DNA from 3 places in the Paenibacillus sp. 1-18 genome. Region 3 is predicted to be linked to each of the others. Evidence: riboswitches for the same ligand, from Rfam matches in the RefSeq annotation. Region 3 holds a riboswitch; each other region holds the start of a gene.

Region 1 (7,342 bases), on a different contig from region 3:
TATATCAGAAAATATTTTGGGCTTGTTTCCGATTGTGAAGAAGAAATTTTTCACCTACGGTCCGCTTGATTTCCCTTTACATTTGTCGCCGAACAACTTTCAGGTATTACTACTGCTGCGAGAAGTGCGCTCGTCTACCGTATCGGATTTGTCCAAACAGCTTAATGTCTCGCGTCCGAACATGACTCCTCTTCTGGATAAGCTGGTGGAGCATGGGCTGGCTGACCGCCAGTCGTGTGACTCGGATCGCAGAGTCGTGAATGTGGCTATTACAGAAGAAGGCGACGCTTTTTGTGAACAGGTATTTCATACCTTTTCCAATAAAATTCAAGAGAAACTGGTGTTTTTGCCAGAAGAAGAATTATTGCACTTGAGCGAAACTCTAAATGAATTGAAGCAGATTTTACTTAAAATCGACAACTCTACTCCGTAATTGGTGTACAAGAGCTGACTAAAGACCGCCGTTTTCTTCGGAAAATGAGCGGTTTTTGTTGCATATTGTGGTATAATGAAAATCAACATACATAATTCGGCAATTTTGGCACACGCATCTTTGAAATGGGAACAGGGGACATGATATCGTTATTTGAGAGTCTGCTAGGGAGGAAGGAGCTTCTATGCAATCTATTTACCAACGTATTGAGCACCTTATCAAGGAACGGGGAATGACCAAAAAAGCGTTCTGCGAGCAGTTGGGTATTAGTACGGGGAACTTTGGAGATTGGAAAAGAGGAAAAACGACGCCGGGCACGAATAAACTCCTTGAAATCGCTTCGTTTTTTAATGCTAGTCTGGATTGGATCATGCTGGGGCGAGATGTGCGGGGTGAGGCGCTAAAGGAGTCGAAAGACCCTTATTTTTTTGAGGCTTCAGGGCAACTGAATTGCCAGGGGGAACCGCTAAGTGAGGCGGAAAAGGATTTTATACTTGAGTATATTGAATTTACTCGTTTTCGTAAAGAGAAAAAACACGGCAATTCAAATGCCGAATAATGATTTGCTTGAGGCTTGAGTTGATATTTCATAAGTAAAAGTTATGGTGTCGGAGGGGAAATATTGTGGGAGATCAAACTATTTATCAGCGGATTGAAGCTTTGATTAAGGATCGGGGAATGACCAAAAAGGCGTTTTGTGAAAAGCTTAAAATCAGTTCAGGGAATCTTGGGGACTGGAGAAGAGGGAAAACAACGCCGGGTACGATGCATCTAATTCAGATCTCGGACTTTTTTAACGTATCGCTCGACTGGTTAATGAAAGGGATCAAGCCGGGGGAAGGCGTACTCCAGGAGCAAAAGGCTGCTTATTTTTTTGGGGTGATGGGGCCATTGAATTGCCAGGCAGAAGATCTGGAAGCGGAGGAACAGAATTTTATTTTAGAATATGTTGAGTTTGCAAAATACCGTAAGCAAAAAAAAGAGAATAATAAAACAAAGCCAGAATGATCCTTTTACTGGAGAAGGAGACTACCCAGGATTGAAAACCCGTAAAACGGACTGGCGGGTTCGAATTACGAGTTTTTTTGGGGTTGTAGGAATATATGGAGTGCCATATATGTAACTGGAACCCTTGCATGCTGGTTTTAGAGCGGTGGTGCCTCCTTATAGTCGTTATCGTCGATATTCAGAATTGCAGCAACTTGTTTTCTGTGCCTTTGTGCTTTGCGGGTGCCATGAATCAGATTGGATAAACGTGAAGGCGGAATGTTGTGTGTCTCGCAAAATGTTTTCTGATCCAATCGGAGTTCGACAAGCCGTTGTTTGATGGCCCACCCGAAGGAGGTGACAGGCATTTTGTTATTCAAGAGAAATCGCCCCTTACGGATTCTTGCGGAATAATTGGTGTGTTATAATAATCATCAGTAAACATGTTAGAATTAACCATCTAAAACCATAATACACTTTTATACGTGTTTTTACAATCGTAAATACGTTATTTCATTAAACTAATCACTTAAATAAGTGAGGATTTGCAAAATCCTGAAGTATTAGATGACCTGAATCATTCATTTAGAGCCTGTTAATGGTGTGGAATTGCGGTTATGCTTGGATAAAAAGCACTCTGCCACTTGAGGAAAGCGGTAGAGTGCTTTTAGTGTTGGCGCTAGACTGGACTGGTCAAGCGATGCATCAGGGGGATGCTGGAAGGCGTTTGGGTAAGCCGGGGGAGGGAAACAGCCCTGCTTCATTCAGTCGGCTTTTACGGCTCATATAAGGCGGCTGAGTAATGTAGGAGCTGGACCAATGTTTATGAAGCAGTTCGTGCTGAAATGTAGCTGACCCAGACACGTTGAACTTTTTCCAGGTGATGAGCAATTCGTCGGTCATGCGCTCGATGAGAGGATTTTTTTCCTCGTATGGTGTATTTAGCAGCTTGGAAGCATCTTCGACACAGAAGGATACTGCTGCGGCAAGATAGCCGTGAATAGTCTGCTCCACATCATTTCCAAGGAGCAGGTTAATCCAGGTATGAACAGTAGCGAGTGTACCAATTGCGCTGTATTGAATAAGTATGGCTTCAAGCTGGTCAAATTCAAGCCAAGGATAGAGCGCTTTGGCAAGCTTGATCAGACGCTGACCAGACAGACGTGACTCTTTCGCGTGCTGTAGAGAGGAACGTTGGGTATGCAGCAGCTTATCAATAAGAGCGATACGCCAGCCATCCTCCTGTTGAATGGCGACATACAGGCTTTTGATGGCCATGCCGTCAAGCGTTGTGAATTGAGGATACAAGTCGTTCCGCATATAATGTTCCAGGTCTTGCAGACAGGTCAAGCGCCCGTTTCGGAATAGTTCCTCCAATCCGTAAGTACGGGTAAAGCCGCCGACGGGTAGGGAAGAGTCCAACAATAATGCGTAATTTAGTAAGCGATTGCCTTTATGCAGGGTGGTTCGCCTCCTTGAGATGAGTAATGATGTTATATTATTTAACCTTAAAATCAGTTTATTAGAATTTATTAAAGTTTCATGTAATATATATTCACATTTATATTGCTAAAATGTCAAATTAAATATTTTATAGCTTTTATATGTTACTTAATATTACATATAAAATAATTATTAAAATTGGGTTTACAAATATAAGCTATGGGAGTATAATAAATCCGTTGCCTCAAAACATTATGATTTGCGGTCGTGGTGGAATGGCAGACACGCTATCTTGAGGGGGTAGTGGGCGTACGCCCGTGGAGGTTCGAGTCCTCTCGACCGCATTATATGTAAGACATGATTACAAATAGCAATAACCCAAAAAAGCATCCTGACACGTTTTGCGTGAAGGGGTGCTTTTTTTGTTTTAAACGAATCTTATTTATCCCGCAAGAGCTTTTCAATATCTTCTGCCAGCTTACCGGAGTTGCAAGTCGCAATAGATGTAACGTGTGTTTTGTTATTGTAAAATCGCATTTTGTTCAAAACGGTAAATTGCGCAGCAAATAGAGCGAATTGCTGTGCTTCTCATCGTAAAAGCAGGCTCAATCGGCGTTTATCTGGTGCATATAGCACATTTACTTTCGCTTTTACAATAAAAGGACAAAACTCGTCCCATTACGCCAATATTGACATGCCTTTCATTTTTAAAAAGGGGTGAAAAACAGAGATTCAAGGAGATGGGAGAAGCATAGTCATTTTGTAAGCGTTATTATTGATCTTTTGTGCTCCAAAGAACGATTATAACCCCACAGGTGAGCTTTACAGTGTTCCTTGTGCGGGTGTATGATTCAAGACGTAATTTCAATTAACAAGAATGAATGCAGCAACGAATTATTTAAGCGCTGAATTTTGCAAATGCAAGAGCGGGGGAACCAATCGGGATTAATTAGGCTCTGGAAGCCGTGGTCTCATGGGGTGAATTTTCTGGCCAAGTGCCAGAAATAGGGCGACTCTCACGTCCAAATCCGACAGCTAACCTCGTAAGCGTACAGGGAGAGGCAACAAACCGCCGTGTGCAGCCATGGTTTATTTTATCATGGATATGTAAGAAGCCGGAGGAAAGCCTTTTTCCTTCGGCTTCTTTTTGTTGTCTTTTTATACCGGGAGAGGAGCTACTGATGGAAGGTCGGTTAATTATTGTCACTGCACCGAATGAAGCGGGCAGAAGTTTTGTGAAGTTGCTCATGTTCAAAAAACTGGCGTTTGCGGTACTCACCAATAGCGCTCAGGAGGAACGACAGCTCAAAAAAATGGGTGTGGAGCACATTGTACGCATCAATACGATGCAAGCGGGAAAATGGAATTTTCCCAAAAAAGAAATTGGCAGCGTGTATTTGTTCGAAAACAGCTTGAATCTGACTTGCCGTTTCCTGCAAATATGTCGGCCACTGACATCAGATTTGATCTATGTCATCACGCACGGCTGCAATCCACAAGGAATTTATCGGGGATTGGGAGCGGATCATGTGATTTACACATTGAACGGAGAGGTGGGTTTTCTGCTGAACGGATAAGCGCTTATAACATAGTTGTTTTATGATTTTTTATACGGGAGGGCTTGAACATGATGGATATATACATGCTGCTCGTGCTGGCTGTGAGTTATGGAGCGATACTGCTATTTGTACGCTGGTGTGATGCGCAGACCTCTAAAGGAGGGCGAAAAGGATGATTGTTGTGCTTGCGCTCACGGCTATGGTGTTGGTGTATTTAATCTACGCGCTCCTGAACCCTGAAAAGTTCTAATCAGCTATAAGATGAAGCGGACAAGAACAGCAGATCATGGATCAGGCTTCACAGATGGCGGTTTGGCGTAAACGTGTGCATTCGATTGGTGGTCTGAGTCAGGTCTGTTGTTCTACACACGCAGGAGCATTTTGAAGGAGGAATAGAGGATGGAGCTGCTGCAAATTGGGATTGTGATTGTCATATTGCTGCTCTTGGTAAAGCCAGTGGGCACTTATATGTATCATGTATTCTCGAATGAACCGAATCGGACGGATCGGATTTTTGGCGGAACGGAAAAGCTGATTTATAAGATTGTAGGCTTGAAGAAGCTGGGGAGTATGCGCTGGACTACGTATGTTATGAGCTTTCTTGCTACCAATGTCGTGCTGGTAATCATCAGCTATGTGTTGTTGCGTTTGCAAGGAATGCTTCCCGGCAATCCGGCTGGGAACGGCAATATGGAAGCTTCATTGACTTTTAACACGGTGATCAGCTTTATGACCAATACGAATCTCCAGCATTATAGTGGAGAAAGCGGACTTACGTATCTGACACAGATGGCGTTTGTCACGATGATGATGTTCACTTCGGCTGCTTCCGGATTTGCTGTTGCTGCGGCTTTTATGAGAGGATTGACGCGGCGCGGTGAAGGAATGGGCAATTTTTTTCAAGATTTTATCAAGGCGATTATACGGATTTTCCTGCCGCTTGCCTTTGTGCTCACGCTGGTGCTGGTTGGATTGAAGGTACCGCAGACGCTACAGCCTACGGCGAATGTTACGACGCTGAGCGGAACACAGCAGCAGATTGCTTTGGGGCCGATTGCTTCCTTGGAATCCATCAAGCATTTAGGTACGAATGGAGGCGGTTATGCGGGAGCCAACTCTGCGCATCCTTTTGAGAATCCAAGTCCCTGGACGAACGTGCTGGAAATTTTGGCTATGTGGGTGATGCCGGCTTCGCTGCCGTATACCTTTGGATTGTTTGCCCGTAATCGCAAGCAGGGCTGGATTATTTTTAGCTCGATGATGGTATTGTTCCTCATTTTTCTGTCCATTACGTACGTATCTGAGAAGACGGGGAATCCACTGATACAGGCGCTGGGTGTGGATGCTTCTCAAGGAAGTATGGAAGGGAAAGAGGTGCGCTTTGGCATTGGACAATCGGCATTATTCACTGCGGTGACGACAGCGGCAACGACGGGCTCGGTCAATAATATGCATGACACTCTGACCCCGCTGGGTGGTATGGCTGCTTTGGGTGAAATGATGCTAAACGTCATTTTCGGCGGCAAGGGTGTCGGGCTGATGAACATGCTGATGTACGCGATTCTGGGTGTGTTTATATGCGGACTGATGGTCGGAAGAACCCCGGAATTTATGGGTAGGAAAATTGAAGGCAAGGAAATGAAGCTAATTGCGATTGCCATTCTGGTACACCCGTTTCTCATTCTGGCCCCGACTGCGCTCGCATTTATGAGTCATTGGGGATATGATGCGGTCACAAACCCCGGATATCATGGGCTGACTCAGGTGCTTTATGAATATGCGTCCTCTGCGGCAAATAACGGTTCGGGATTCGAAGGTCTTGCGGATAACAACGTGTTTTGGAACATTATGACAGGCGTAGTGATGTTCTTTGGACGGTATGTATCTATGGTTGCACTGTTGGCTGTTGCGGCTTCATTGAATGCCAAAGCGCCGACTCCGGTGACGACGGGCACACTTCGCACGGACAACAAGCTGTTTGGGGCTATCCTGATCGGAGTTGTCCTGTTGATTGGTGCGTTGACCTTTTTGCCAGTCATCGTATTGGGGCCTGTAGCTGAATTTTTGACCATGTGATGAAGAATAGCATGAAGAAGAAAATGAGAATGGATGAACGGGGTGCTTGATCATGAAGGAACAACGTAAACGCATGCTGGATAAAAGCATCTTGAAGCATGCGATCAAGGATAGCTTTATGAAATTAAATCCGATGATCATGATGAAAAATCCTGTCATGTTCGTCGTGGAGATCGGTACACTGGTCGTGCTGCTCATGCTGCTGTTTCCCGGTTATTTTGGAACTGGCAACGAAATGGGCTTTAATCTAGCGGTTTTTATTATTCTGCTGTTCACGCTGCTTTTTGCCAATTTTGCCGAAGCGCTTGCGGAGGGACGAGGCAAGGCGCAAGCGGCCTCTTTGAAAAAATCCAAGCAGGATACACAAGCCAACAAGCTTGTCGGGGATGAGCTTCAGGTGGTCAGCTCGACTGAACTTCGCAAAGGTGACATTGTGATGGTGTCCCAGGGCGAGATGATTCCGAGTGATGGTGAGGTTATTGAAGGTCTTGCCTCAGTGGATGAATCCGCGATTACGGGAGAATCGGCTCCAGTGATCAAGGAATCGGGCGGTGATTTTTGCTCGGTAACGGGCGGGACACGGGTCGTGAGTGACCGCATTAAAGTGCGGATTACAACAGAGCCAGGCGAAACGTTTATTGATAAAATGATTTCGCTCGTGGAAGGGGCGCAGCGGCAAAAAACGCCGAATGAAATTGCGCTGAACACGCTGCTGATCAGCTTAACGATTATTTTTTTGATCGTGGTGGTCACGCTGGCTCCGATTGCCCGTCATTTTAACATCAATTTGCCTGTACCAGTCTTGATTTCGTTGCTGGTTTGTCTGATTCCGACCACGATTGGA
Region 2 (12,886 bases), on a different contig from region 3:
CTCAAGACAGCTTAACATATTATATCAGACTCGGCGTGTCAAGTCATGAGGTTCAAAAAAGCGGAGATTACCCGGTAAAGACCGAATATCCCCGCTTTTTCATAGCACCAGCGATGATTACGATTTGCGGGAAGCCGCCTGCTCCGCAAGCTGAATGGCCCGCTTGACCATATTCCCCGCATCTTTGGCTTTAATGCCTCCCCAGCCCTCTTCCTTGACCGTATCGTAAAACCCGAGATCCTTGGCCAGCTCGTACTTCAGCTCCTCCGACATAACACTCCGTCTTCTTCGGCTCATGCATACGCCTCCTTCGGTTATGGAATAAGGAAGATCATTGCCGCCTTAGTATGTGCAGAGATGCCAAGCTTCATCCTTCCCCATATATACAAAACGGCCTCGTCATTTGGAATGACAAGGCCGCCGTTAAACCCGCAAAGCTGGTATAAATTACGTTAAACCAATTAAGGTGTTTCAAAATACTCGACTACACTTGTATGGGAGTCGGGATCATATACAGTGACTTCCACCGATTCGGTAAGAATGTCAGCATAGCTGTAGGAGACACGTTTAAACGTTTGTTGCTCCTGATCCAGCTTGACGATAAAAACAGAAGGGTACGTTTCTTCCAAGACACCAGTTCGTTCGACGGTCTTACGGCGTCCGCCGTTAGCCCGCAGCAAAATTTTTTGCCCTACATGTGCGTCGAGACTGCGTTTGATTTCCAACAGCGTATTTTTAGCCATTGCCTAACGACCACCTCTTTCCTTGTCCATTATAACGAATTTTAGAGGGATTGTCAAATCAAGCTAAATATTATAACAACACGAAAAATAAGTTGTCAATTTAAATTTTTGCGAACAGGAATAGTCTATATAAAAATGACAAAAAGCCCCTGTAAACAGAGGCCTTTTGTTCAGGCAAGTTCCTATTCAGCACTAGCATGTTCAAATCCTAGATAGCGGAAGGCGTTACTTTAAGGGTCGACAAGTTTTCAAGCTTCGGCAGGCCGATGCGATAACTCCCCCTAGTTTCGATACCCCCCACTCCACGGCTGCCACTGATCGTCTGGTGAAACAGATCGCCCATATTGACCGTATCACGGATTGACGTAAAGGCGGCCTTGGCAGCCACGTAAACCGGGTCCAGCGCGTGAATCAGGATCCGCCCTGGGGAACTGGCAAAGTTCGCTCCTGCACGCAGCAGCGCCTCAAAATGGGACTGGCATGCCCCTGCCACAATCGTCAGTGAATCCAGATGACGTTCATATTGTCTCGCTACCTGAATCGCCGCCACAAAATTTTGTGAGTTTTTGTAGCTTTTCAGACTGTACAAGTCATAAGGCTGCGGCTGCTTCAGTACACCATCATGTCCAGTAATGACTACGATATCCGGACGGATGCGGGGAAGCAGTCGGTACAACGTGTCGGCCATCGCCGATTCGTGAACGTGATGCCCCTCTGCGGGAACACGGAGCTGCTCATATAGGCTGAGACATTTTTTCAAGTAGTCAGGGTCTCCATCCAGATGAAGTACCTTTCCGGGCATTTCAAAGTACGTCGACTCTACTGGATCACTCCACTCCCCAATCAGTGCCGCCTGACTGCGGGCAGCTTGCCGCTGCCTTGCCTGCTGGAGCAAATTAAGAGACTCTCCAGCCTTAATATGGGCCTGCCGAGTCTTACCGCTAATCTGGTCCGCAGGCACCTTGACCAGATCGTTCACCGGGGAATCAGCCAACAGCCGAAATTCTGTCCCCTTGATGATCGCTTTATCCCGCTGGATGTCCTCGACGCGAAACGTGACATCTCCGCCATACGATTTCCGAACGACCAAGTCTCCTAAAATCATCACACTGTATCACCCCTCCTATATCGTATGGGTGAATGCACAGTTTGGTTACAGCTTAGGAAATCCCGGCCTCCAGCAGTACAGCGCTGAGACGCGCAAATTCCTCAATGCTTAGCGTTTCACCCCGACGGGAAGGTTCAATACCAGCCTGCTTCAACAACGGCTCCAGCGCGTCCCTGTTCTCTTTGTTGAAGAAGCGGCTTTTCAAGTTATTGGAGATCGTTTTGCGACGCTGGGCAAAAGCGGCATGAATGACCTCAAAAAAGTGCTTCTCATCCACCACCTCCACCGGAGGGGTTTCTCGCACACGCAGACGAATCACTGCCGATTCTACATTCGGCTGGGGAATAAACACCGTATTCGGTACGATGCAGACCAGTTCAGGCTCGCTATAATATTGGACCGCAATGCTCAGGCTGCCATAATCCTTCGTACCTGGAGACGCAGCCATACGTTCAGCCACTTCCTTTTGGATCATGACCACGATATTCTCCAGAGGAAGCTTGTCCTCCAGCAGCCTCATCAGAATCGGTGTAGTAACGTAATACGGCAGATTAGCCACCACGCTCACTTTACTGACCCCTGCAAAATCAGAGGCGAATACCTCGCGCAGATCCAGCTTCAGCACGTCCCCGTGACGCACCTTCACATGCTCATAAGGAGCCAGCACTTCCTCCAGAATTGGCAGCAGCCGCTGATCAATCTCGACAGCAGTTACAACCTTGGCCGATTGCGCCAGCTTTTCAGTTAAAGCACCAATGCCGGGACCGATCTCAAGCGCGCCCTTGGTATCATCCAAGCCAGCAGCACTCACAATCTTGTTCAGAATATTTTGGTCAATTAAAAAGTTTTGTCCCAAACTCTTTTTAAACGAAAAACCGTGCCGCTGAATAATTTCCTTCGTACGCCGCGGTGTTGCTATATCTTGAATCCCTGTCATACGGATATCACAATCCTTCACTTTCGATTTGTGCCAGCGCACTGGCGAATTCCTCAAGACTGATCTGAAATACAGCGAGCCGTTTATGCAGCTGCTTCCCGTTACAATAGCCAATACCCAGTACATTGCCGAGCGCCATACGACGAGCAGCAGCATTCGGATGGGTGATTAGTCCGGCGTCAATCAAATCCGCCCACTCAATCAGTGGATCGGCTCCTTCCACCGTCGTATGTACTCGTGCGAGGGCGTGTCTGATGGCCTCCGGTGAGGCATTTTCCACCCCGATATCCCCTTTACGCGTCGCTTCCGCCTCGGGTATAAAGGCCTGCTTACAGCCGGGTACCTTGGAGGCGATAATTTTACGGATGCGCTCTCCCGCATGATCGGGATCTGTCAAAATAATGACACCCCGCCGCTCTTGTGCCAATGCAATTTTGCGCAGCGTCATTTTATTAATGGCGGAGCCGCCAGTTTCTATGGTATCCGCCTCGACAGCACGGCGAATCGCCACCGTATCATCCCGCCCCTCGACCACGATCACTTCCTTGATCATTTGTGTTTCCCTCCACTGCTACACAGCATGCTATATTTATCTTTCCCTGCTTTTGAAAACAAAATAAGAAGAGGATATCCTCTTCTTAGCATGGCATAACTATGATGTTAATACTATCGCATTGCCCTGAACATACACAACCTGTTTTAGTTGATTTCAGGCTTTACCGGCCCGATTACATATACGGTTTTACCGTGCTTGCGACCAAATTGATTAGCCCGGCTTAAACTCTCATAATACACATCAATTTTGTGGCCTTTAATGGCGCCACCGGTATCCTCCGCACGGCGGAAGCCCACCCCTTCAATATACACCCACCAGCCGATTGGAATGATGCTTGGATCGACAGCGATGGTGCGCCCTTCCGTGACACGTGTACCGGAAGCGGTACGTGTACCGAGACCTGACTCTTGTGAGGAGTACGCCGTCATGGAGACATTTTGCAATACTTTGCTGTATTTAAAATCTACACCTGCTTTACGGACAGCATTGCCCGAACTCACCCGTGTTGCCTTAACGGCATCTTTTGGACCGACAGAAGCAGCCAGAACGACCGGCTTTTTCTTCGTTCCTACTGCAATTACCTTATCCACGCGCTTCTGTGCGACTTCCTTGTTGACCAGCTGCTTGGATACCAATTTTCCGTCATGGTATACCTTCTGAACATGCTGGACTACAACACCTGATTTACCGCTTTGGATGACCCGATTATCGCCTTTATAAAGACTCGGATCGGATGTTTTGATGACCTGATAAGGCACCTGCTTCTTCTGTTCGACCTGCTGTTTCTTCACACGGACGATTTTTATGTCCATGTTAGACGAAACAGAAGCATCCAGCGCAGGATAAACCTTGTCATTTGACGATAATTTATAGCCCGAAGTGCGAATGGCACCCTCTACTGTATTTTCTGTTGTGTACAGCTTTTTCGTCTCATTGCCTGAGGATACTTTAACTTGAGTGGCACGTTTGATGACGATACGATCCCCATCCTGTATTGCTCCGTTCAGCGGCATAGAAACCGTATCATGCGGCTGAAGTGAAATGGAATGCTCATTGAGCAAACCTTGGAGCTTGGATTCCCGGGTTTCCACCGCAGATGCCTTACCATTGATGACAAAAAAGACCTGTTTTTTAGCTTGAGTATACACCAGAATTGAAATCATAATCGTTAGTGCGATTAGAAAAATAGCAACCAAAGCAGCCTGGCGCACATTTTCCTTCTTCCAACGCAATACGTAAGACATGCTGGATGAGCGTGACTCATGGGTCTCCTCTTTTTGGAAAATGCCCATTTCCTCCGTCCTCCTTACATAGCCCGCCGTCTAGAGTAAGACATAGTTGAGATTTGACGTGACTATAACAGATTTTCTACAAGACAAGCCCGTACTGCGACTGTCCTGCACCATGTACCCGTCTTCGCGGCATGCTGTCCTCCCCTGTTTAACCACAGTATGATGACAGATTTTCTTTTATTCACAACAAAAAAAGCCAAAGAAAGAGACTAGAGAGCTCTTTCGTGGCTTCCGGCATGTAGTGAATATGCGGAAAAATCATGCACGAGATGGCTTCTCTCTTGTTACGCTTACGGGGTTAGCTGTCGGGTTCGGACGTAGAGAGTCGCCCTAGCTTGGGTCAACCGCTCATGGCGGTCGCCTTCACATTCACCCCGAAGACCCAGAAAGAAATCGAAATATGGCTTCTCCACCTGATCTATCCCATTTCGGATAGAGCTTTGGTCGAGCCGACTGACGAAAGGGATTATCTCTTCGCCCCTTATGCCGAACCTGCAGTAAGCCATACCGGTTCCCCCGTTCCCTGTTAAGGGACTCAGCGAGACTGGTTCATGAAATGACTTGTTGGAGTTTACATCCAAACAACAATTCACTGAAAAGATGATATCCTGTTTCTATGCATGTTGTAAAGCAGGTTTCAAGTACATTTTTTAAAATATTCGGTTAAAATATTGTAATATTCTCGAGTTTCCTGCAACAAATTCATGATTAGCTCCGTCTATCTCATTATTTTGATTTGTTTTTTCTCTTTTTCACCGAATGTCAAATCGTTCCAAGGCATTTTGGGTCGTTATAGACACCAATTCCTCCACCGTAATCTCCTTGATTTGGGCGGCAGCCTCTGCCACCAGTCTCACATGTGCAGACTCATTCCGTTTTCCACGAAATGGATGAGGTGTCAGATAAGGCGCATCCGTTTCAATGAGCAGACGGTCCAGTGGAACCTGCGCAAGCACCTCTTTGGGCTGCTTTGCATTTTTGAACGTAATTGGCCCACCGAAGGAAAGGTGAAAGCCCATATCCAGCACCATTTTAGCTGTCTCCCAGCTTCCGGAAAAGGAGTGCATAACTCCGCCAACCTCACTCGCTTTTTCCTCACGTAAAATCTTAATAATATCTTCATGTGCATCCCTGTTATGGATAACAATGGGCATATTCAGCTCCCGAGCCAGACCAATTTGACTTCGAAGCACACGATGCTGTACATCCTTCGGTGATGTATCCCAATAATAATCCAGACCAATCTCACCGATGGCTACAACCTTTTTGTGACTGCATAACGATGCAATCCATTCCAGGTCGCCCTCCTGCATTGTAATAGCATCCTGTGGGTGCCATCCGACTGCCGCGTAAATAAAATCATACGTCTCGATCAATTTCATGGTAGATGGAATCGTCTCACGATTGAATCCGATATTAATCATCCGGGTTACTCCCGATTCGACAGCACGCGCTATTACTTCTTCACGATCTTCGTCAAATTGAGGCGCATCCAAGTGGGTATGAGTGTCGAATAATTCCAAGGTTCTGATCTCCTTTTTTTACTTTCATTGTTATATATTTGTCTATTGTTTGACAAAATAATTCCTTATTTCGGCAGGAAGCCTGTCTTTTACCCTATTCAATTTATCTTGTGGATAATACATATGATATTTCCCTCGGTGAATGCCACTAATAGAGCGTACAATTTCCGACACTTCGGAAATCTCTCTCACTTCACCCTGGCGACCAAGCAGTAGAATCTGGTTGTCCGTCGAGCCACCCTTACGAAACACATCATAAGGAAGATCGGTCGGAAAATCAATTTCAAGATCATATTCCGGGTGTAAACCAACCTCAGCCAAAGCTTCTCGAATACTGTCAATAGTATCTGTATCCATATTTTCAATCTCTACATATTTATACAATTTACGATCCATAAAACGAGCGCTCAAATCGCTTAAAATGTCGTCCTTTTCTCGCTTCCACTGGCTAAACACCGTCTGAATCAGAGACTCATCGAGCATCAGATACTGTTCTACTGTAAGGTCTCCCTTCAGAAGGTCCGGAAGCGGATCCAACAGAAAACCAAACTTATATTCGTTTTTAAACAATTCCTTCGCCCGCTTGAAAATTTTACGCAAAAGGATTTCCGAGCTGCGTGTTACAGGATGAAAATAAATTTGCCAATACATCTGATAGCGTGACATCAGATAATCCTCTACCGCATGCATGCCGGATTCCTTTACGACGATTCTCCCATTATGAGGGCGCAGCAGCCGCAAAATACGATCCAAGTCAATAGTACCGTAATTGACACCTGTCGAATGAGCATCTCGCAGCAAATAATCCATACGGTCGGCATCCAGCGGACTGGTTACCAAGTTGACAACGATTGGCTTGTCATATGTCTTAGCAATGACCGCAGCTACCTTTTGCGGAAGCTCCTCATCGACCTGCCGCAGCACGGCGTTGATCTCCGTATCCCCTAATACAATGCGACAGGTCCAATCCTCATGGTTCATATGAAAGGCTTCTTCTATGGAATGGGAAAATGGACCGTGCCCTACATCATGCAACAGAGCGGCGCACAGAGCAACCAATCCTTCCTCCTTTGGCCAATCGGGAAAATCCCCGCGTTCAAATTGCGAAATAATACGCCGCGTAATTTCATATACGCCCAGTGAATGTGAAAAACGGCTATGCTCCGCTCCATGAAACGTAAGATAGGATGTGCCCAGTTGCCGGATGCGGCGCAAACGTTGGAACTCCGGCGTGTTGATCAACCGCCATATCACTGTATCCTGAACATGGATATAGTTATGTACCGGGTCTTTAAAAACTTTTTCTTCACTAAGTGGCTGGTGCAAGATATCAACTCCTTTAATATTCGGAATAATGGATTAAAATACAATAAAATCCTAAATCGTTTCCTCCATTCGACATTGTTTGTCGTAATATGTCGAATTATAATTTTTAGGCATTTCCAAATCGACAAACGTGATAAATCATCTATAAAATAAGGTAATACACACGCATCAAGCTCTTTAATCCAAATACTTTTGCATAATCAGCCTGTTACTAATTTTTTTAGGTTGACTGTTTTGGGAATCGTTGGTATAGTAATTATCAGAAAAGAGAAAATTTTGTCGAATCATGACACTTATATTATTTTAAACGGCGAGAGGAGCCTGATTTATTATGATGAAATCCACTGGTATTGTAAGAAAAGTTGACGAGCTCGGACGTGTTGTTATTCCAATCGAATTGCGTCGTACTCTGGGAATCGGAGAGAAAGACGCCCTGGAAATTTATGTTGATGGCGAGCGCATCATGCTTAAAAAATACGAGCCTGCTTGTATCTTCTGCGGCAATGCTGAGAACGTAATTTACTTCAAAGGGAAAATTGTTTGCCAAGATTGCATTTCTGAAATCCCAACACCTGTGACAAACTGAGAATTTTAGTATATAATAGACTTATCAAAGATTGTTAATTCTAACCTTTTTCATAAATACTCCTTGTTGCCTTCCACGGTTTGAACCCAACCGTTGGAAGGCCCTTTTTTGTCTGGACAGGTATTTACAGAAGTGCGTTGTAAACATCTCTCTTGGAAATAGAGCGATCCGTGGCTGTGCGCCTCATCGCATCCTTGCGTGTAAGGCCCTCTGCCTCGTAATGAGCGACATGAGCCTCCAAGGATATGGACTGCCACCATGCTTGACGCTCCTGCTCCTCTTCTGCTTCGTTCTTCCCTTCAACCACCAGACAATATTCACCAATCGGTGGATACTCCTCCAGTTGAGCAAGGCATTGCTCAACCGTTCCCCGCACCCATTCCTCATGCAGCTTGGTCAGTTCACGCGCAAGCACCACTTTACGTGATCCCAATGTTTCCTTCAATACCGTCAGTGTCTTCACAATACGATGTGGAGATTCATAAAAAAGGATCGTACCGTGGGATACCTGAAACGATTGCAATAGCTTCTCCAAGTCCTTTTTCTCCCGTGGTGGAAATCCAGCGAAGGTGAACCTCTCTGTATCCAACCCAGAGGCAATTAAAGCTGATAATGCCGCATTCGCTCCCGGAATGGGAATGACGCTAATTTCCGCTTCCAATGCCAGCTTGACCAAATCTGAGCCGGGGTCTGAAATGGCTGGTAAACCAGCATCGCTGACCAGTGCCAAATTTTTTCCTTCTATTATATACCGTATTAACTCAGGCCCACTGGCAGCCTTATTATGCTCATGATAACTGAAGAGCATTTCCGGCGTAATTTCAAAATGTGTCAGTAGCTTGCGTGTCTGCCGTGTGTCCTCTGCCGCTATAATACTGCACGATTTTAGGGTGTTAATCGCCCTAAAGGTCATATCATCCAAATTACCAATCGGTGTTGCAACGAGATACAGCTTGCCCCGTTCTTCCTCGCTGGTACTAAAGCTTTTTTGTACAGCTGCTTTCACACTGAATCCTCCTTGCTTACTTCCCCATAGATATCCCTTATTTCCTGAGTATAATCCCCATTTTCCTGATAAACAATGAGCGGGGGCAATAAACGAACCTCCGGCTTACCGTCGCGCAACGCTTCAATCAGTACCATATTGGCCTCCATATGAGCCCGTGGATGAACAAAACGAATCCGCTTCGGTTCAAGACTGTGGGCACGCATCAGAGATATAATTTCACCCAACCGCTGCGGGCGATGAACCATGGACACTTTTCCCCCGTTGCGAACGAGCCGGGTACACGCCTGAATAACTTCTTCCAATGTACAGCTAACTTCATGACGCGCAATGGCCTGATGAGGGTTCACCTTCAAATCGCTGCCGTTTAACGGCATATAGGGGGGATTCACGGTAATTGCATCATAAACACCGTATCCCGTAATTTGAACCAGCTCACGCAGATCGCCTTCCCGAATCTGAATCACTTCCTCCAGTCCATTCAAACTGACACTGCGTCTAGCCATATCCGCCAAGCGAGGCTGAATCTCAATTCCCTCAATAGCTGCTTTGGTTCGTGTCGTAAGTAGTATCGGAACAACCCCATTACCTGTACACAGATCCAAAATCTTTCCACGCTGCGGAATACCGGCAAACCGTGCCAGCAGGACTGCATCCATTGAGAAGCTAAACACCTCATCGCTTTGAATAATGCGCAAATTATGTGAAAGCAGATCGTCAATCCGTTCGGACTTTTTTCCATTTTCGTACATAGTGCTCTCCCATCTTCTATAACCAGAATCACTCTTCATTCTTTCTTCCTTACAAAAAAGCCGTAGGCATCTTACTCCTACGGCTTGTTTTTATTTATTCAAAAATGACAGACAGAAGAGGCAGTCGCCCTCTGTTCGCAAATGTCCGTAATACACGTTGCATATATGAAATCCTTCATGATACAGCCGTGCCAGATTGTCGTAGCCTTCGCCCACGACCTCGCCCGTTCCCTCTTCATCTTTTATGACGATTGGAGGAGGAAGCTTCGGTTTACTTGCCGGCTTTTCTTCTCCAGAGGTTTCACGCTTGAGCATCTTACGCACCTGTTCGTTTTCAATCGTTAGTCGTTGATTTTCCTCCAGCAGTTCTTTTACTGCCAGTTTCAATTCACCCAGATCGCTATACAACTGTCCCATTTGGGTTTCCATTTCGTGAATACGCGCAAAAACATTTAATTTATCCAAGTTTCCACCCCGAAGCAACCTAATGGTTTACTTGACGACTACATCGTCCATTGGAAGTTCCTTGACCTTGCCGATCTCAAACAATTGAACATGCACCGTACGATGACCTGCATTTACGCCTACAACCTTGCCTTCCCCCATAGAGGTGATAACCATCTTACCCACCTGAGGTAGCTCTTCCTTCATGCTCTCGTAGTTATCATGTTCGAACTTGAGACAGCACATCAATCTTCCGCACAACCCGGAAATCTTCGTCGGATTCAGCGACAAGCTCTGATCCTTCGCCATCTTGATAGATACCGGGTCAAAATCTCCCAGCCATGAGGAACAGCACAGAATACGTCCACATGGTCCGATCCCGCCGAGCATTTTAGCCTCATCCCGTACCCCGATCTGCCGAAGCTCAATCCGTGTACGAAAGATACTGGCCAAATCCTTTACAAGTTCTCGAAAATCCACCCGGCCCTCTGCCGTAAAATAAAAAATGATCTTATTGCGGTCAAATGTAAATTCTACATCCACCAGTTTCATTTTAAGGCCGTGGTCTTTAATTTTATTTAAACACGTACCGAATGCATCCTTGGCCGCCAATTTATTCTCTTCTACAACAAGAGCGTCATCATCTCCGGCAATACGAATGACTTTCTTTAAAGGCAGGACAACATCCGAGTCATTTACCTCTTTTTTGCCCACCACAACCTTGCCATATTCAATACCGCGTGCGGTCTCTACAATGACGCAGTTTTCTTTCTCCACCGGAAGATCCAGCGGATCAAAATAATAAGTCTTGCCCGCCTTCTTGAAACGGACACCCACTACACTATACAAAAATTAACCCCCTTGTATGCCACTAAACCTCTTTTGAAGCCGACATTGCACGAATGGCCGCAATTGAAGTCTCACTGTCGCACAAACCGGGAACCTGGCGTCGCGGATTGTACAGAGTGGAACAAGAGCGCCTTCCTGTTAGCCGGTGATAGAACCGCTTGTATCGGACAAACCAATCAGAAGCTGCTCCACGCATAATTGTCCATTGACGTTAAAACGGAGCTTCTTTCTGCAATTCGCGGCCAAATCCATATAAGAGACCCATTGTTCCGTGCTGCGGGTGATTGCCAATTTGGAGACGGACTCCAAATGATCTATGAAAACAATGCTTTCGTGCCTTCCGTAACGGAAATGAAGCATATCTTTAAACCACAAATGAAACAGATGAAACAGAATATCCAGGTGTTCAGAAAGTCCAGTTTTAAAAATCTTCTGTTGAGCCAGAATAATGGACGAGCTCCCCCGGCTCATGGACTCCTTCACTAATTGTAACACTACGTTTCTAATTTCTGCAAACCAATTCTGCTGGAGAATTTCTCTACATGATTCCAGTCCCGAAGCCATATGAACTACCGATCGGACAAGTCCTGCCGTATAGCCTTCCCCAATCAACTCCTGCATCATCATTTCCGGATGTAAGGCATGAAAAGGAACCATCTGCGACCGTGATTGGATTGTAGGCAGCAAAGCCTGTCCATTTTCAGAAATGAGTATGCCGACCACGGGTAACTGAGGCTCCTCCAGAAATTTCAACAGGCTGTTTGCAGCCTGCACTGTCATGGTATCCGCCCGCTGGATGATATATACCTTCGGATTAGAGCTTTCTGATCTATAAGAAAATATACGCTGAAGTCCGCGAATCTGATCAATTTTAATTGTAGCCCCATCCGGCTCTACAATATGCAAGTCGGGATGGTTTCCGTGTTCTACCTTACGACAGGACAAACACTCTCCACATGCATCATCCGTCCGTCGCTCACAAAATAAAGCCTTGGCAAAGGTCTGTGCCATTTTCATCTGCCCGCTTCCTGGCGGACCACTAAAAACATAGGCATGGTTGACCGTATGATTCCGCAGCGCGTTTTGAAGCATCTTTTTGGCTATATCCTGCCCTATTATATGTTGGAAAGACATAATTCCTCACTTTCACGTCTGCCCACATGCACTACATAGTCAAAAATAATCTGCCAGCATGATCAGCAAGCAGATTATTTCTTCGTGGCGACAGCCCATTGTATTCATTTATAACATAAAGTCTGCATTAAAAAGAGAGATTAATCAGCAATCCTCTTATTTCACCGACTCCTTGCAAAAGTTCAATCTTTCCTTGCTCGGTTTCGAGCAGCTCATCCGCCATCTTGAGCAATATCTCATCCACTTCATCAATCAGCTTATAACGCTTGCTGCGCCCCCGCCGATCCCAGCCCTTCGTATCCTTCATGGACACGCCTCGCCGAACTGTATCCTCCAAAAACCGTTTGACCAGCATTTTATAGGCCTTTAGCTCACGAATCGTCATTGAGCGTGCAAGACGATCCCCCTGCATTTGAATTTCCTTAAAGCGCCGATTCAATTCCTGCTGTGAAGCCTGCTCCCCATTTTGCTGCATAACATCGGAAAAACTCTTGGGCTGAATCGGCTTCGTGCTCATCTCATTCGTAGACAATGTACTTTGTAAAGGGCGATAGCCCGGATTTATTTTCATATAAACCTGCTTTCTCCCCGGGTGCTTCCACTTTTCCCTCTTCAACAGTTCAATTTGGA
Region 3 (12,886 bases):
CTGCAGTGAAGTTCGTCACCAAATGCTCAACAAAAAAAAGAGCCAGCGGAATGACGCCAAGAAGTGAATGCAGCTTTCTGGAATAAAATCCTCTCATCTAGGTAATGCTCCCTTCTCCTAATAATAGCGTTTTCAATAGTGATATAACATATAAAATGACAGATCCCGACAGGAAATGTCCAACAAGGTGCCCCTTAAAAGGAAAAACTAAAGTGTGAACATCTTGTGTCGCTTTTATGTTACTCCTTTTCGGCTTATAATGGAATTGCAATATACGTATTAATTATTATGTCTTTTTTGCATATAGAGAGGAAGTGGATGGTATGTTTGAGGATTTGAACGCCTTTGCCGTCATTGTGGAGCAATCCAGCTTGAATAAAGCCTCCAAACTGCTTAATCTCTCCCAGCCTGCCCTATCCCGTAAAATCGCCAAGCTGGAGGAAGAACTGGGTGTACTGCTCTTTGATCGAAGGGGCAAACGGCTCGAAATTACGTCTACAGGACGGTTTGTATATACCTTCGCGCTGGAGCAGCGGCAACGACAGCTCCGCTTTTTGCAAAAGCTGTCCCGGCACAAGAACGAAGCCCAGAGCATGCTCACCCTGGGTGCAAGTCTCACGACACTCCAAACGACGCTGCCCACCCTCGTTGAAGCTTTCATGAGCAAGCATCCCCAAACCGAGCTGAAGCTGCTCACAGGCAAAACCCATGAAATCGTCGCTTTTGTACGCGACAAAAAAGCAGACGCCGGGGTTGTCGGGTCTGCCATTCATGAGGCCGGGCTGCGTTGCATTCCGCTATTTGACGATCACTTGGAGCTGGTCGTTCCGATCGGACATGAATTAACAGCCAGAGCAGGAACGGTCTCAATGAAAGACCTGCAAGGATTGCCGATGATTATTTTTTCCAAAGGAACCTGGTATCGCAGCTTGACAGATGACTTGTTCCAGCGCAGCGGCATTATGCCCGATATCCGGATGGAAATCGACTCCTTCGAGGCCATTGTACGCTTGCTTCCAACCTGTAAGGCTTCGGCGTTGCTGCCCAAATCCTATTTGCGCAGCGAACTGCTGCGGGATAACGGACTCACTGCGCTGTACTTGCCCGACTTGAAGGAGACACGCCGAACGACCTCTCTCATTTATTCGGAGACGGCAGATCTCAGCTCGACAGCGCGAAGCTGGATTAGTGAGACACGTGCCTCATTTGCAGGCTATCGTATGGTGTAGTAGGGCTAGCCTTCTTCATTGACGTTAACGACCTCATCCTCGAAGCGGGCGATATTGTCATTGGAACCGATGATGACCATAATATCGTCTGCTTTTAGCCGATCCATAGCCGTTGGTGCAATGAGAATACCGTTAGCCGTATGAAGCGCTACAATACTGCAGCCAAAGCGGGTACGGGCATTCAGCTCTGATAACGTTTTACCATTGAGACATCCAGGTACATTGAGCTCCACAATGCTGTATTCTTTGGATAGCTCCAAATAGTCGAGCAAATTAGGCGTAACCAGCTGGTGGGCCACCCGTATTCCCATATCCCGTTCAGGATAAATGACGCGATCTACACCGAGCTTTTCCAACGCCCGTCCGTGCAGAATAGATATAGCTTTCGCTACGACTTTTCTCACACCCAGCTCCTTCAGCAATATGGCGGTCAGAATGCTTACCTGAATGTCATCTCCAATAGCAACAATACCGCAATCGAAATTACGGATACCCAGTGACCGCAAAGAATCCTCATCGGTAGCATCGGCTACGACAGTATGCGTCAGCATCTCACTCATACTGTCTACAACGTCCTCGTTCCGGTCGATGCCAAGTACCTCGCACCCCATGTCCACCAATTGCAAAGCCAGGCTTGAGCCAAATCGTCCCAAGCCAATAACTACAAACTGCTGCGTTTTCATATTACTCGAAAACTCCCTTATCCTATAATCATTTTGCCTTCCGGATGCCGATATAACTCCTTACCCTTTTTGGGTCCCAGTGCATAAGCCAGCGTGAGCGGGCCGAGTCGGCCTGCAAACATCGTCAGGGTAATGACCAGCTTGCCGATAACTGTCAAATCAGATGTAAGCCCCATCGACAGTCCCACCGTTCCAAAGGCAGACACTGTTTCGAACAAAATCATCAGAAAATGATGATCTTCGGTTGCCGATAAAATCATCGTTACCCCGATCACGAACAACAGCCCCAGCAAAGTTATGGTCAAAGCTTTGTAAATTCGTGCTTGTGCAAGCCGATACTTGAACAATACAATATCTTCTCGGCCTCGCAGCATGGAAAACACTGCTCCAATGAGCAGCGCAAACGTTGTTGTCTTAATCCCGCCCCCAGTTGAGCCAGGGGAAGCCCCTATGAACATTAATATAATGATGAAAAATTGCGTAGCCTGCCGCAAGCCTGCGATGTCCAGCGTATTAGCACCAGCGGTACGAGGGGTTACCGACTGGAATAATGATCCCAGTAGCTTGCCTCCCCAATTCAACGAGCCTAATGTTTTCGGATTCGTAAACTCAAAAACAAAGATGACGAGGGTACCGACTATAATCAGTACAGCGGTCATGCTAAGTACGACCTTGGTATGCAAGGACAGTCTCTTGCGTTTGCGATATTCTGCCAGATCCGACATCACCACAAAGCCGATGCCTCCCGAGATAATCAAAAAAATAGCTGTAAAATTAACAACGGGATCATATACATAACCTGTCAGACTGTGAAAGTGACCGAATAAATCAAACCCAGCATTGTTAAACATGGAAATCGCATGCCAGATTCCAAAATAAATCGCCCTGCCTACAGGCATATCAAAAGACCAGCGAACGGCAAATATCGTAGCGCACACACCCTCAATGACCAGCGAATACAATAAAACTTTACGGATCAAGCCAACGATTCCCTCTACAGAGGTCTGATTCATCGCCTCCTGCAAAATGAGACGCTCCCGCAAGGAGATGCGACGCTTGAACACCAGCGCGATCAGGGTGGCCATGGTCATAAAACCGAGACCGCCGACCTGAATGAGCGCAGCGATCACCACCTGACCAAAGGTTGTAAAAAAGGTTCCCGTGTCCTTAACGACAAGCCCTGTGACACAGGTCGCAGAGGCCGCTGTAAATAAAGCGTCTACAAACGCAAGCGGCTTCCCCGTTGTATTTGAAATGGGTAGCATTAACAATAAACTGCCTATCAGTATGATAACGGCAAAGCCTGCAACAAATATCTGTGGTGGAGAAAGCCGAAGCCAGCTGGCATTGGGGTTCATGAATCATCACTTCTCCTACTTGTTGAATTATGAGTATGGAGATCGCTCCGGGTGCAGATTGTTCCTCCGCTACTGCCAGCTCATAAAATCACCAATCTCTTTTCAGTTTCTTTCGTCCGTTTCTTTTAGAGAAAACAGAAAAGTATCCGCAAAGCGGGATACTTTTGCCTTTCAACACTCACTACTTCATACCTCACTACCTTATGAAACGTTTGGTGACTTTAAGGCGGGCAGCAGCGCAGCGGTCCATTTGAATCTGGAGAAGCGGTAGCGCTCGCCTTTGCCTCTGAATTTTAACCTTATCAGGGTTTATCTAATCCAATAAAATTCAGAGTCAACAGCGATCGGAAGATCAAATGGAACGCGGAGCGTCCTTAACTCAGCAAACTTTTACTCACACTTATACACACAAAAAAAGACACCGGAAAACCGAGTGCCTGACTGGGTTCCTGTTCACAGCCTACGAGGTTAGCTGACGGATTCGGGCAGTACAGTAGCCCTATTCACACGTCCGGTGCAAGACCGGCTGTAAAATTCACCCCAGTAACATGGTTCCCCCGTTTTCCTATGGAAATTCGGCTCAAATGTATAGCGTTACCTATTGTTTTATAGGCATTGCCTCAAGATTATAATCCTTCTGTATCCAGATCACAAAACCGATTTCGTCGAAAAAACGTTAATTTCGCTTTATTTTGCGAATAGGTAGCGTTTAATCGCAGTTTATCTTATTTTATTGAAACTTTAGGATGCTTTCACTCCATTTTCATGAATATCACAGCTGTGTTGGCGGGAACCTGTGCAGTGTGATATCTTTAATGGATGCACTTATTTACAGATTAAGGAGGAAACTCATGAATCCTATCGGGAAACCGGTCGTGCTCTCGGCCAATTTCAAAAGATTAGGCTTGTTGGGCGGGATTGGCCTGATTTGCTTTTTTATCTTTCAATTGCTTATTCCCTCGCTTAGCAATCCAAGTTCGGAATCATTGATGAACACAGCGACGATCAGCAAACAAGAAGCGGTTATACACGCATTAGAATTCGCCCGCTCCGAGCTGGGCTATACGGAATCACCGTCAGAAAAGCCTGTCGTCACCTATCAGGCAGAAACGGATTTTTACGGTTATTTATCCAGAGAAAAACTGCTTCAACAGTACGACCGTACATGGAAAAAAAGCTACCCTTATGAAACTTTTCGAGTCGATCTTGCTGATCCTTCTACGAAGGGCAAATTGCAAATTCATGTGGATTTATCGACCGGGAAAGTTGTTAGCTTTAAACGTGTGACCTCCAGTACCAATTACACACAAGCCGATATTTCTACGGATAAGCAAGCTCGCAGCAGGCTGATACGTGTGGCTGAGGGCGACATGACGCTTGAAGCAAAAGAGCAAGCGGCGTCCGTATGGGTCAAACGCTTTGGCTTTAAGCCATCGGACTTGAAGCTCGCGACCAGTGAAGGGGAGGGGGGATTAAGCTATACTGTAGTCGGTAAACAAATCGGCTCCTCGGTACTTACACTGGCGTTTACTTTTGAAGACGGGGATGTTCGCTCGTTCACACAGAGCTTTTCTGCCCCATCGTCCTATACCGATTATGTCAACAAGCAAACGTACTGGGCGAACTGGATGACCTATGCGGGTTATGCCTTGTTTAGCTTAGTATTGGGCATACTCGCGATCGTGTACGCATCACTCACACGGCGCCATACTTCCTTCGTACGCGGTATTGTTCTGTCCGTTGTGTATTTTGTTGCTACCATAGCGGGGACGTTGAACATGCTGCCTTTATTACAAGCAGAAGCAGGCAGTAAGGGAATGCTTATATTTCTGATGATTTTCCAGATTGGTGTTTCCCTCGCTATGGCCGTAGCACTCTACTTCTCCCTGGTCGGCGGTGACGGGCTCATGCGTCAGGTTGGACTGAATGCATGGCCACGTGCCAAAGAGCCGGGCTACGGGCTGTATGTGCTTCGCAGTATGTATGTCGGCTACTTGTGGGCCTTTATATTGCTCGGAGTACAATCCATTTTGTTCTTTGTGCTGGAACGCACACTCAATACGTTCTCCACAACAGATGCCACGCAATCTCCTTACAACATGGCTTATCCGTGGCTGCTGCCGATTATGGCTTGGATGGCAGGTATTGGAGAGGAGGCCGTATATCGTCTGTTCGGTATTCCAATGGTGAAAAAAATAGTGAGAAACACTTTTGTCGCTTGCCTGATCACCACGCTCATATGGGCACTGGGACATACACTGTATCCAATCTATCCGGTGATTTCTAGACCGATTGAGCTGACCTTCATCGGATTGTTGTTCAGCTTTGTGTTCCTGCGTTACGGCTTTATCGCCGCCATGTTCAGCCACGTTATTTTTGACAGCATTCTCATGGGCTTTAGTGTGATGAGTTTGGGAGATACCGTGAACCTGAGCGCAGGTTTGTTCTGGATCTTACTTCCAGCCATTGTGGGTTACGTTATTTACTGGTTTAGTCCAAAAAAGCCTAATCGAATCATGTTTGAGCCTGTGAAAAAAGAGGAGCCGTATTCTACGACTCCTCCTCCCGAAGGGCAGCTATAATTTGACGCGCAAGCTTATCACCAATAGAGAGAGGCCGGAAGTCTTCGACGCTGGCCTCTCTTATTTTTTTGAGGGAACCAAAATGCTTCAGCAGCAGCTTGCGCCGCTTCTCGCCAATGCCCGGAATGGAGTCCAGACGGGACGTTACCATTGATTTGCCACGTTGCTCCCGGTGGAATGTAATCGCAAAACGGTGAACCTCGTCCTGAATCCGTTGCAGCAGATAAAATTCTTCGCTATTACGTGCTAATTTCACAGCCTCATTGGATTCTCCCACCAGTAGCTGGGAAGTTCTATGCTTAGCATCCTTCACGAGACCACACACCGGAATGAATAAACCCAGCTCATTTTCCAGCACATCGGTCGCTGCCTTAATTTGCCCACGTCCACCATCGACAACAATCAGATCGGGACGCTCCAGATTCTCCTTCAGCACACGTTCATATCGGCGCCGAATAACCTCACGCATCGTTTCATAGTCATCTGGCCCCTGCACAGAACGGATTTTATATTTCCGATACTCTTTTTTGGCAGGCTTGCCGTCAATAAACACAATCATGGCCGATACAGGGTCAGAGCCTTGTATGTTGGAGTTATCAAATGCCTCCACCCGGTGCAAGCGATCCAGTCCAATCGCACGTCCCAGATTGCTTGCAGCCTTGGTTGTCCGCTCCTCGTCGCGTTCGATCAGCTTGAACTTCTCATCCAAAGCGACACGTGCATTTTCCGTTGCCATCTCCGTCATTTGTTTCTTTAGCCCACGCTGTGGTACATACACCTTTACATCCAGCCATTCAGCCAGAGCAAGAGCCGCCGTAGCCGGTTCCTCGAGTCCACCGGAAAGTTGGGCTTCTATTTCTGGATGTGCTGCCTCCGCATAAGAAGCTCGTTCTTCAGCCACCAGCAATGTGTCGGCAGAATGCTCGGCAGAATTCTCTGCATTCTGTGCAGCCTGTTCCGTCTGCCTTACCAGCTTGGGTGTATCCGGCAGCAAAATTTCCTGTGGTACTGCGGGATTATCACTGTAATATTGCGTCACATAGGACATAAAATCGCTGTAAGCCTCGCCGTAGAAAGGAAAAGTCGACATATGCCGTTCGATCATTTTACCCTTGCGAACATATAGAATCTGCACACACATCCAGCCCTTGTCTACCGAAAACCCAAATACATCGCGATCCTTGGCATCAGAGGTTGTAATTTTCTGCTTTTCCATCATGGCGTCAATACTGATAATTTGATCCCGCAGCTCCTTGGCACGCTCAAAGTACAGCTCCTCTGCGGCCTCCTGCATTTTACGCTGAAGATCTTTTTTAATTTCCTCATGTCCCCCGCTCAAAAAGGAACCGATCTCCTGACCAATCTGGTCATACGTTTCCTTATCGACCTCTTTCACACAAGGTCCCAAGCATTGATGCATGTGATAATACAGGCATACTTCCTTGGGCATCACACCGCACTTGCGTAAAGGATACATGCGATCCAGCAGCTTCTTCGTCTGATGTGCCGCGTAGGAGTTGGGATAAGGTCCAAAATACTTTGCTTTATCTTTCAGAACGCGCCGGGTCACCTCCAGCTTGGGGTGGGCCTCGTTCGTAATTTTCAAATACGGAAAGGTTTTATCATCCTTCAGCAGCACATTATAGCGTGGCTGATACTTTTTAATCAGGTTGCACTCCAGAATGAGCGCCTCCATATTACTGGCTGTTACGATATATTCAAAATCACGGATGTCGGCAACCAGTCGCTGCGTCTTGCCGTTATGGCTACCTGTAAAATAGGAACGGACCCGGTTTTTCAGCACTTTGGCCTTGCCGACATAAATGATGGTGCCTTCGCCGTTCTTCATCAGATAACACCCCGATGCATCCGGCAGTAATGCTAATTTATGCCGTATGTTCTCCAGCGCCTTCTCCTGATCGTGCAAGTCCTCCGCATAAGATTTCATCTGCCCGGTTCCTCCTTCCATTCTTAAATGACTTCTAACTACGTTATAATTATACAGGAATAATACACAAAAACGCCCCCGGTATATTCAACCGGAGGCATTGACCATTCATGCCGCTCCCAGACCCCCGCAGGAGCATGGGTCACATGCAATGATTATTGGTGTTTGGTAAGCATGTTTTTCAGCGCTTCTTTTGAGTTCAGACCTACAACTTTATCAACAGGCTGTCCGTCTTTGAAGACGATCAGGGTAGGAATACTCATAACACCGAAACGGGAAGCAGACTCTGGATTTTCATCCACGTTCACTTTCGCGATTTTGACGCTATCGCCAACCTCTGTGGACAGATCCTCCAGAATAGGAGCGATCATTTTGCAAGGACCGCACCATGGCGCCCAAAAATCAACCAAAACGGTTCCTGTGCCTTCGACTTCTGCGTTGAAGGATTGATCGGACACGTTAACAATTGCCATTGTATGTTCCTCCTTTATAGAAAAGTCAAGATTATTATAACCTGTAATGTCTTTTTCGACACCTTTTAAGTATATCACAATAGTTTTTTAATTGTAAGATATCAAAATAGCGGACAGATGTCCCCTTACCCCCGCTGGTTTTTCCCCTTCACAGCAATGACATCTACAAAAGGACGAATCCGGTCCATTAAACGTTGTCCCTTGTACATTTCCTCTCCATCCTTGCTCGTAAAGCTGAGATGCTTCTCCAGCCCTTCCAACGTGTAATTGGAGGTATAAAAGGTGGGCTTGCGGTTCATTCGGTAATTCAAAATAGAGCCCATCACATGATCCCGTACCCAAGGGCTTAAATTTTCCGCTCCAATATCGTCAAATACGAGCAGGTCACAATTTTTTAGCATTTCGGTCGTTTCCTTCAATTTCTGCCCATCCTGAAACATGGACTTTAAGTCCTCTACAAAATCAGGCATATACACGATCACACCGTTCAGCCCGAACAAGGCCAGCTCGTGCAGTAAGTATCCCATTAAGAAGGTTTTTCCCGTACCAAACGTACCTTCAAGATACAGTCCTTTTTTTAATAAACCCTGACTTTTGGTTTCTTCAATATAACGGAATACCTGATTAACAGCAGGCACTCGTTGCAAATCCTTGCGCGCAATTTCAACAGCATTATATCCTTCCAACAGTGCGCGCTCGTCCACATAAAAGCTTTTAATTCGCTGACGCACCCGTTGTTCATGCTGGGAAGCAACCAGCTTGGCGCACGGGGTGCGAATGTCCACGATTTCCGCTGTTCCATTCGGATATTCTACACCCAGCTTGCAAAAGTGACCCTGAAAATCGTTAGGACACCGTTCCAGTCCCGGGCAATTGTCACAATTTCGACGATCCCGGGCATACTGAAAGAGCATGCTCATATTGAGTCGCAATTGCGCTTCATCCACATCAGGATGCGCATTGCAAAATTCCCGCACCAGTGGATCATTGAGTACCTGATCGGCCACATTGCGCGTGCGCTGGCGGAACGAAGGGTTCTGCATCTGCTGTAACAAATCCCCCAGTGATTCCAAGAACACTCCTCCTTTCTAAAATGTGCGGAGTTATGGAGGGGGAGACGCTTCGCGTGCAGATTGTTCTTCCGATTGCTGTTATCCCCAGATTTTTCCTATTGAAATAGGGATTTAAAGGTTAAAATCCGGGGATAAAGGCAAACGCTTCGCTTCTTCAGAACAATTCTGCCCGCTCCGCTGCCGACCGCCATAAAGTCGACACATATTTGAATTGGCTTCGCTTAATAAGTTAAGGACTAAAAACTTAACACCTTAAAATCCACTACACCTTTTTCTGTTTACCGGATTGCATACGTTCGGCCAGCCGCAGCAGTTCATCCAGTTCTTCCTCGGATACGGATTCCTCGGAAGGCTGATCCTGTACGATCGGAATGGATGGCTTGGCAGAGCCATTATTTTTGCCATATGAGCGGGTGCGGCCGCCGGAAGTAGAAGCAGCGGACTGTTTTCCCTTTACCTTGGCTTGATCCCGTATATATTGAACGGCTTTTTCATAAGTATTTACCTGCTTTAGCAGCATGTTGGATGCAACGGCCTCGACAAAATTACGGTTGATCCGCTGATCACTCCCCGACACGAGCAGGGACATCAAGTAATGAATAAGCACGTTGATGACTTCACCGGGCAGCTTATAGCTGATATCAATTTTTTCGAATATATCCAGCAGGTTGCCGGGAACTGTGCCGGGAAAAAAGGTTTGCAGCAAACGGCGATAAGGCTCGTTGCGCAACATCATATTATATTGATGAATGTCACACTTGGCTGTGAACTGTGGTGGCACCTCCACATAAAACTCCATTTCAACCGCCTGCTCTGCGGGCGGCTCTTCAGGTATAGAAGCTTCCCTCTGACGTAAAGCAACCACCTTGGCAGCCTGCACCTGCTGTTCCTCCTGCCGCTTCCGATCCTGTCTGGATTGCTGGCTAGCCCGAAGCTGAAGCTCGTCGAGCAGTAAATCGCCTGCTTCGGTAAAAATACCGTCCTCATCCAGCAAGCGGCTGATGTCCTGTACAGATAGACCAAATTTGCGGACAACGTAATTCACCATGCCTAACTGCTCATGCTCAAAACGCAGACGCTCCACGTGTTTACGATTGACAGACTCACGCGGAAAACGAAGAATGATGTCTGCGTAGTTCAGCGCTTCTTCCGTCCCTGACGTCAATGCCCCAGTCTGACGGCCTGTGGACACTTCAGACAGCGCCTGCTCCAGCTCATAATCTATAACATGGGTGTTCAGTTCAAACAGCTCATAAAACGGAACCGAAATATTCTCTTTATTATAGGAAGATTGCGACCACTCGCTAGATTCTCTGCTCCATAACGACTCTCTCAGAGAAAGCACCGCAAACTTACCGATTTTGTCTCTCAACAAAAGGGTAAGATGCTGCGTTCTGAAAAATTCGGCAGGTGCAAGCGGCGGCTGCATCTCATATTCATACATATAGTCGTCCGTTTCCGGTGCATACAGCCTGGACGTCTGTAGCAGACCGACAGCCTCCAGCTTGGAGGTCTGTTCAATCAAATACTTGCGTCCCTTCTCACTCGGCTCCAGTCCCAGTGTCAAAAAAAGACGACGCTGCTGCTCCAGCGGCGAATAACCGATCTGTCCGACTGGCACATGCTGGAACAACAGTCGATATAGACTGACCGCAAATGCACCTACCATCGGCTGATAGACGCTTCCCAGCATCAATTCATCCAGTGCGCTCAAGCCAAATTCCCGATAAACGCAGTAGCGGTGGTTCTCAGTATAGTGCAGCAGGTTTTTCATCCGCATCCCAACATTCTTCCTTTCCTGACATAACGGTCTCCAAGATGTTTTTCTATTCTATCATACTTGCCCTCTACTGGGACCAACAAAATAAGGGCAATTGTTCTCCATTTTGGCAGCCGTATTCGTCTGTGTTCTCCTTTTTTCGTGAATACTAACTATTTTATGACTTTGTGACCTGCATCACGGCAAAAATAAAATTCTTCACACTTCTTTCATTGGTGAAAAGCTTTGCTTTGAGCTACAATATAATGGTTAAGCATTACGGATTGGATACCAACAAGACAGATTGAAGCACACATCTTTCGGCTGTGCCGATTATCATTTACAGATTGCAAAGGAGTGTAGATCGTGAATCAACATCAACCTCAACAACCCCTGGCAACACCTAACGAAGTAGCCTCCACACTGGAAGGCTGGTATGCGCTTCACGATTTCCGGTCCATCAACTGGACGGCATGGAAAACGGCAGACGACGAGGAACGCGCCGGAGCGTTGGACGAGCTTCAAGAATTTATGAAAGAATGGGACGTGACCGAGGAAGCGGGTCTAGGTAGCTCTGCTGTCTATACGATCGTTGGACAAAAGGCGGATTTCGTTATGATGCATCTGCGTGAAACACTGGAAGATCTCAATAAGCTGGAAAACGATTTTAATAAAACAACCTTCGCCAAATATACAACTAAAACCTACTCATATGTGAGCGTAGTAGAACTGAGCAACTATTTGGGCAAGGATGAAGATCCAATGCAAAATCCGCAAATCGTCGCTCGCTTGAAGCCTGTTTTGAACAAGGCCCGTTATATTTGTTTCTATCCGATGAACAAAAAACGTGATCTGAACGACAACTGGTACATGCTTTCAATGGACGAGCGCCGCACCCTGATGCGCGGCCACGGTTTGATCGGACGCAGTTATGCTGGCAAGGTGAAGCAAATCATTTCCGGTTCCGTTGGCTTTGACGATTGGGAATGGGGGGTAACGCTGTTCTCCGACGACGCCCTTCAATTCAAAAAGCTAATCTACGAAATGCGTTTTGACGAAGTTAGTGCCCGTTACGGAGAATTTGGCTCCTTCTATGTAGGCAGTGTGTTGAACGAAGAAACATTCGAAGACATGCTGAAGCTGTAAAGCATAAACGTCGAAACCATTTTGCAACACCCAATCAAGGATTTCGTGAATTCCCGCTTTCGGGACACGGAATCCTTTTTTATCAACCTCAAAGCCATGAAAGAAGAGAATAGGCCCCCTCACGGGCGCCTCAAAATTTATATTTGTATTATTAACAAGATAGCAACCCAAGTGATTATAGCTGTGATTATTATAGCACAGGCTCCACCACTGCAGATGTATCCTCGCTTTTTGCCAGCTTTCTTTTCTCCAGAGCGATCTGAATAAAAATAACAAGCAACAGACCACTTAACAAGATCAAAAAGCCGCCAAGCTGAGGAATAAAATATTTCAGACTTCCCCCTTTAAATCCCAGTCCTCTCAAAAACTTGAAATGCCAGGTCAATGGGAGAATATTACTAACATATTGCAGCGATGGAGGCAGCATAGCTACTGGCAATTGAGCACCGCTGAGCAAGAACGAAGGCATTAAAATCAGTATGAGACGCGAAGAGGCTTTTCCCGGATTCGCTGCACTCCACCCCAAAGCCATCGCAAACAAGCTCAGACTAATCGTGTACAGTAGAAACGGAATACTGATCTGCCATACATTCGCTTCAAACCGAAGTCCGCCAATCTGCTTGAGCAAACCAATG

The links. A riboswitch is a leader RNA that binds a small molecule or an ion and turns the genes downstream of it on or off. The one in region 3 is predicted to bind cyclic di-AMP.
Region 1: another riboswitch for cyclic di-AMP. It lies ahead of L693_RS0100815 (hypothetical protein); the one in region 3 lies ahead of L693_RS0112005 (TrkH family potassium uptake protein).
Region 2: another riboswitch for cyclic di-AMP. It lies ahead of L693_RS0118790 (3D domain-containing protein); the one in region 3 lies ahead of L693_RS0112005 (TrkH family potassium uptake protein).

What each region holds. Positions count from the first base shown of each region.
Region 1 covers NZ_ASSB01000016.1:225-7,566, forward strand. The annotation lists gene L693_RS0100785 (MarR family winged helix-turn-helix transcriptional regulator) at 1-433, shown strand, start outside; gene L693_RS0100790 (helix-turn-helix domain-containing protein) at 618-992, shown strand; gene L693_RS0100795 (helix-turn-helix domain-containing protein) at 1,058-1,441, shown strand; gene L693_RS0100800 (hypothetical protein) at 1,579-1,800, opposite strand; gene L693_RS0100805 (urease accessory UreF family protein) at 2,126-2,881, opposite strand; tRNA gene L693_RS0100810 (tRNA-Leu) at 3,125-3,207, shown strand; cyclic di-AMP (ydaO/yuaA leader) riboswitch at 3,757-3,929, shown strand; gene L693_RS0100815 (hypothetical protein) at 4,045-4,440, shown strand; gene kdpF (K(+)-transporting ATPase subunit F) at 4,595-4,672, shown strand; gene kdpA (potassium-transporting ATPase subunit KdpA) at 4,822-6,498, shown strand; partial or broken gene kdpB (potassium-transporting ATPase subunit KdpB) at 6,551-7,342, shown strand, end outside.
Region 2 covers NZ_ASSB01000299.1:13,067-25,952, forward strand. The annotation lists gene L693_RS0118765 (small, acid-soluble spore protein, alpha/beta type) at 118-297, opposite strand; gene veg (biofilm formation stimulator Veg) at 462-743, opposite strand; gene yabG (sporulation peptidase YabG) at 952-1,848, opposite strand; gene rsmA (16S rRNA (adenine(1518)-N(6)/adenine(1519)-N(6))-dimethyltransferase RsmA) at 1,904-2,788, opposite strand; gene rnmV (ribonuclease M5) at 2,796-3,341, opposite strand; gene L693_RS0118790 (3D domain-containing protein) at 3,488-4,636, opposite strand; cyclic di-AMP (ydaO/yuaA leader) riboswitch at 4,908-5,187, opposite strand; gene L693_RS0118800 (TatD family hydrolase) at 5,389-6,159, opposite strand; gene L693_RS0118805 (HD domain-containing protein) at 6,202-7,485, opposite strand; gene L693_RS0118810 (AbrB/MazE/SpoVT family DNA-binding domain-containing protein) at 7,817-8,071, shown strand; gene rsmI (16S rRNA (cytidine(1402)-2'-O)-methyltransferase) at 8,196-9,077, opposite strand; gene L693_RS0118820 (tRNA1(Val) (adenine(37)-N6)-methyltransferase) at 9,074-9,829, opposite strand; gene yabA (DNA replication initiation control protein YabA) at 9,920-10,294, opposite strand; gene L693_RS0118830 (PSP1 domain-containing protein) at 10,322-11,122, opposite strand; gene holB (DNA polymerase III subunit delta') at 11,261-12,256, opposite strand; gene L693_RS0118840 (YaaR family protein) at 12,384-12,827, opposite strand.
Region 3 covers NZ_ASSB01000196.1:11,459-24,344, reverse strand. The annotation lists gene L693_RS0112020 (succinate dehydrogenase cytochrome b558 subunit) at 1-97, opposite strand, end outside; gene L693_RS0112015 (LysR family transcriptional regulator) at 324-1,229, shown strand; gene L693_RS0112010 (potassium channel family protein) at 1,235-1,912, opposite strand; gene L693_RS0112005 (TrkH family potassium uptake protein) at 1,930-3,270, opposite strand; cyclic di-AMP (ydaO/yuaA leader) riboswitch at 3,713-3,861, opposite strand; gene L693_RS0112000 (CPBP family intramembrane glutamic endopeptidase) at 4,122-5,852, shown strand; gene uvrC (excinuclease ABC subunit UvrC) at 5,821-7,800, opposite strand; gene trxA (thioredoxin) at 7,956-8,273, opposite strand; gene dnaI (primosomal protein DnaI) at 8,399-9,346, opposite strand; gene L693_RS0111980 (DnaD domain protein) at 9,609-11,126, opposite strand; gene hemQ (hydrogen peroxide-dependent heme synthase) at 11,472-12,251, shown strand; gene L693_RS0111970 (ABC transporter permease) at 12,442-12,886, opposite strand, start outside.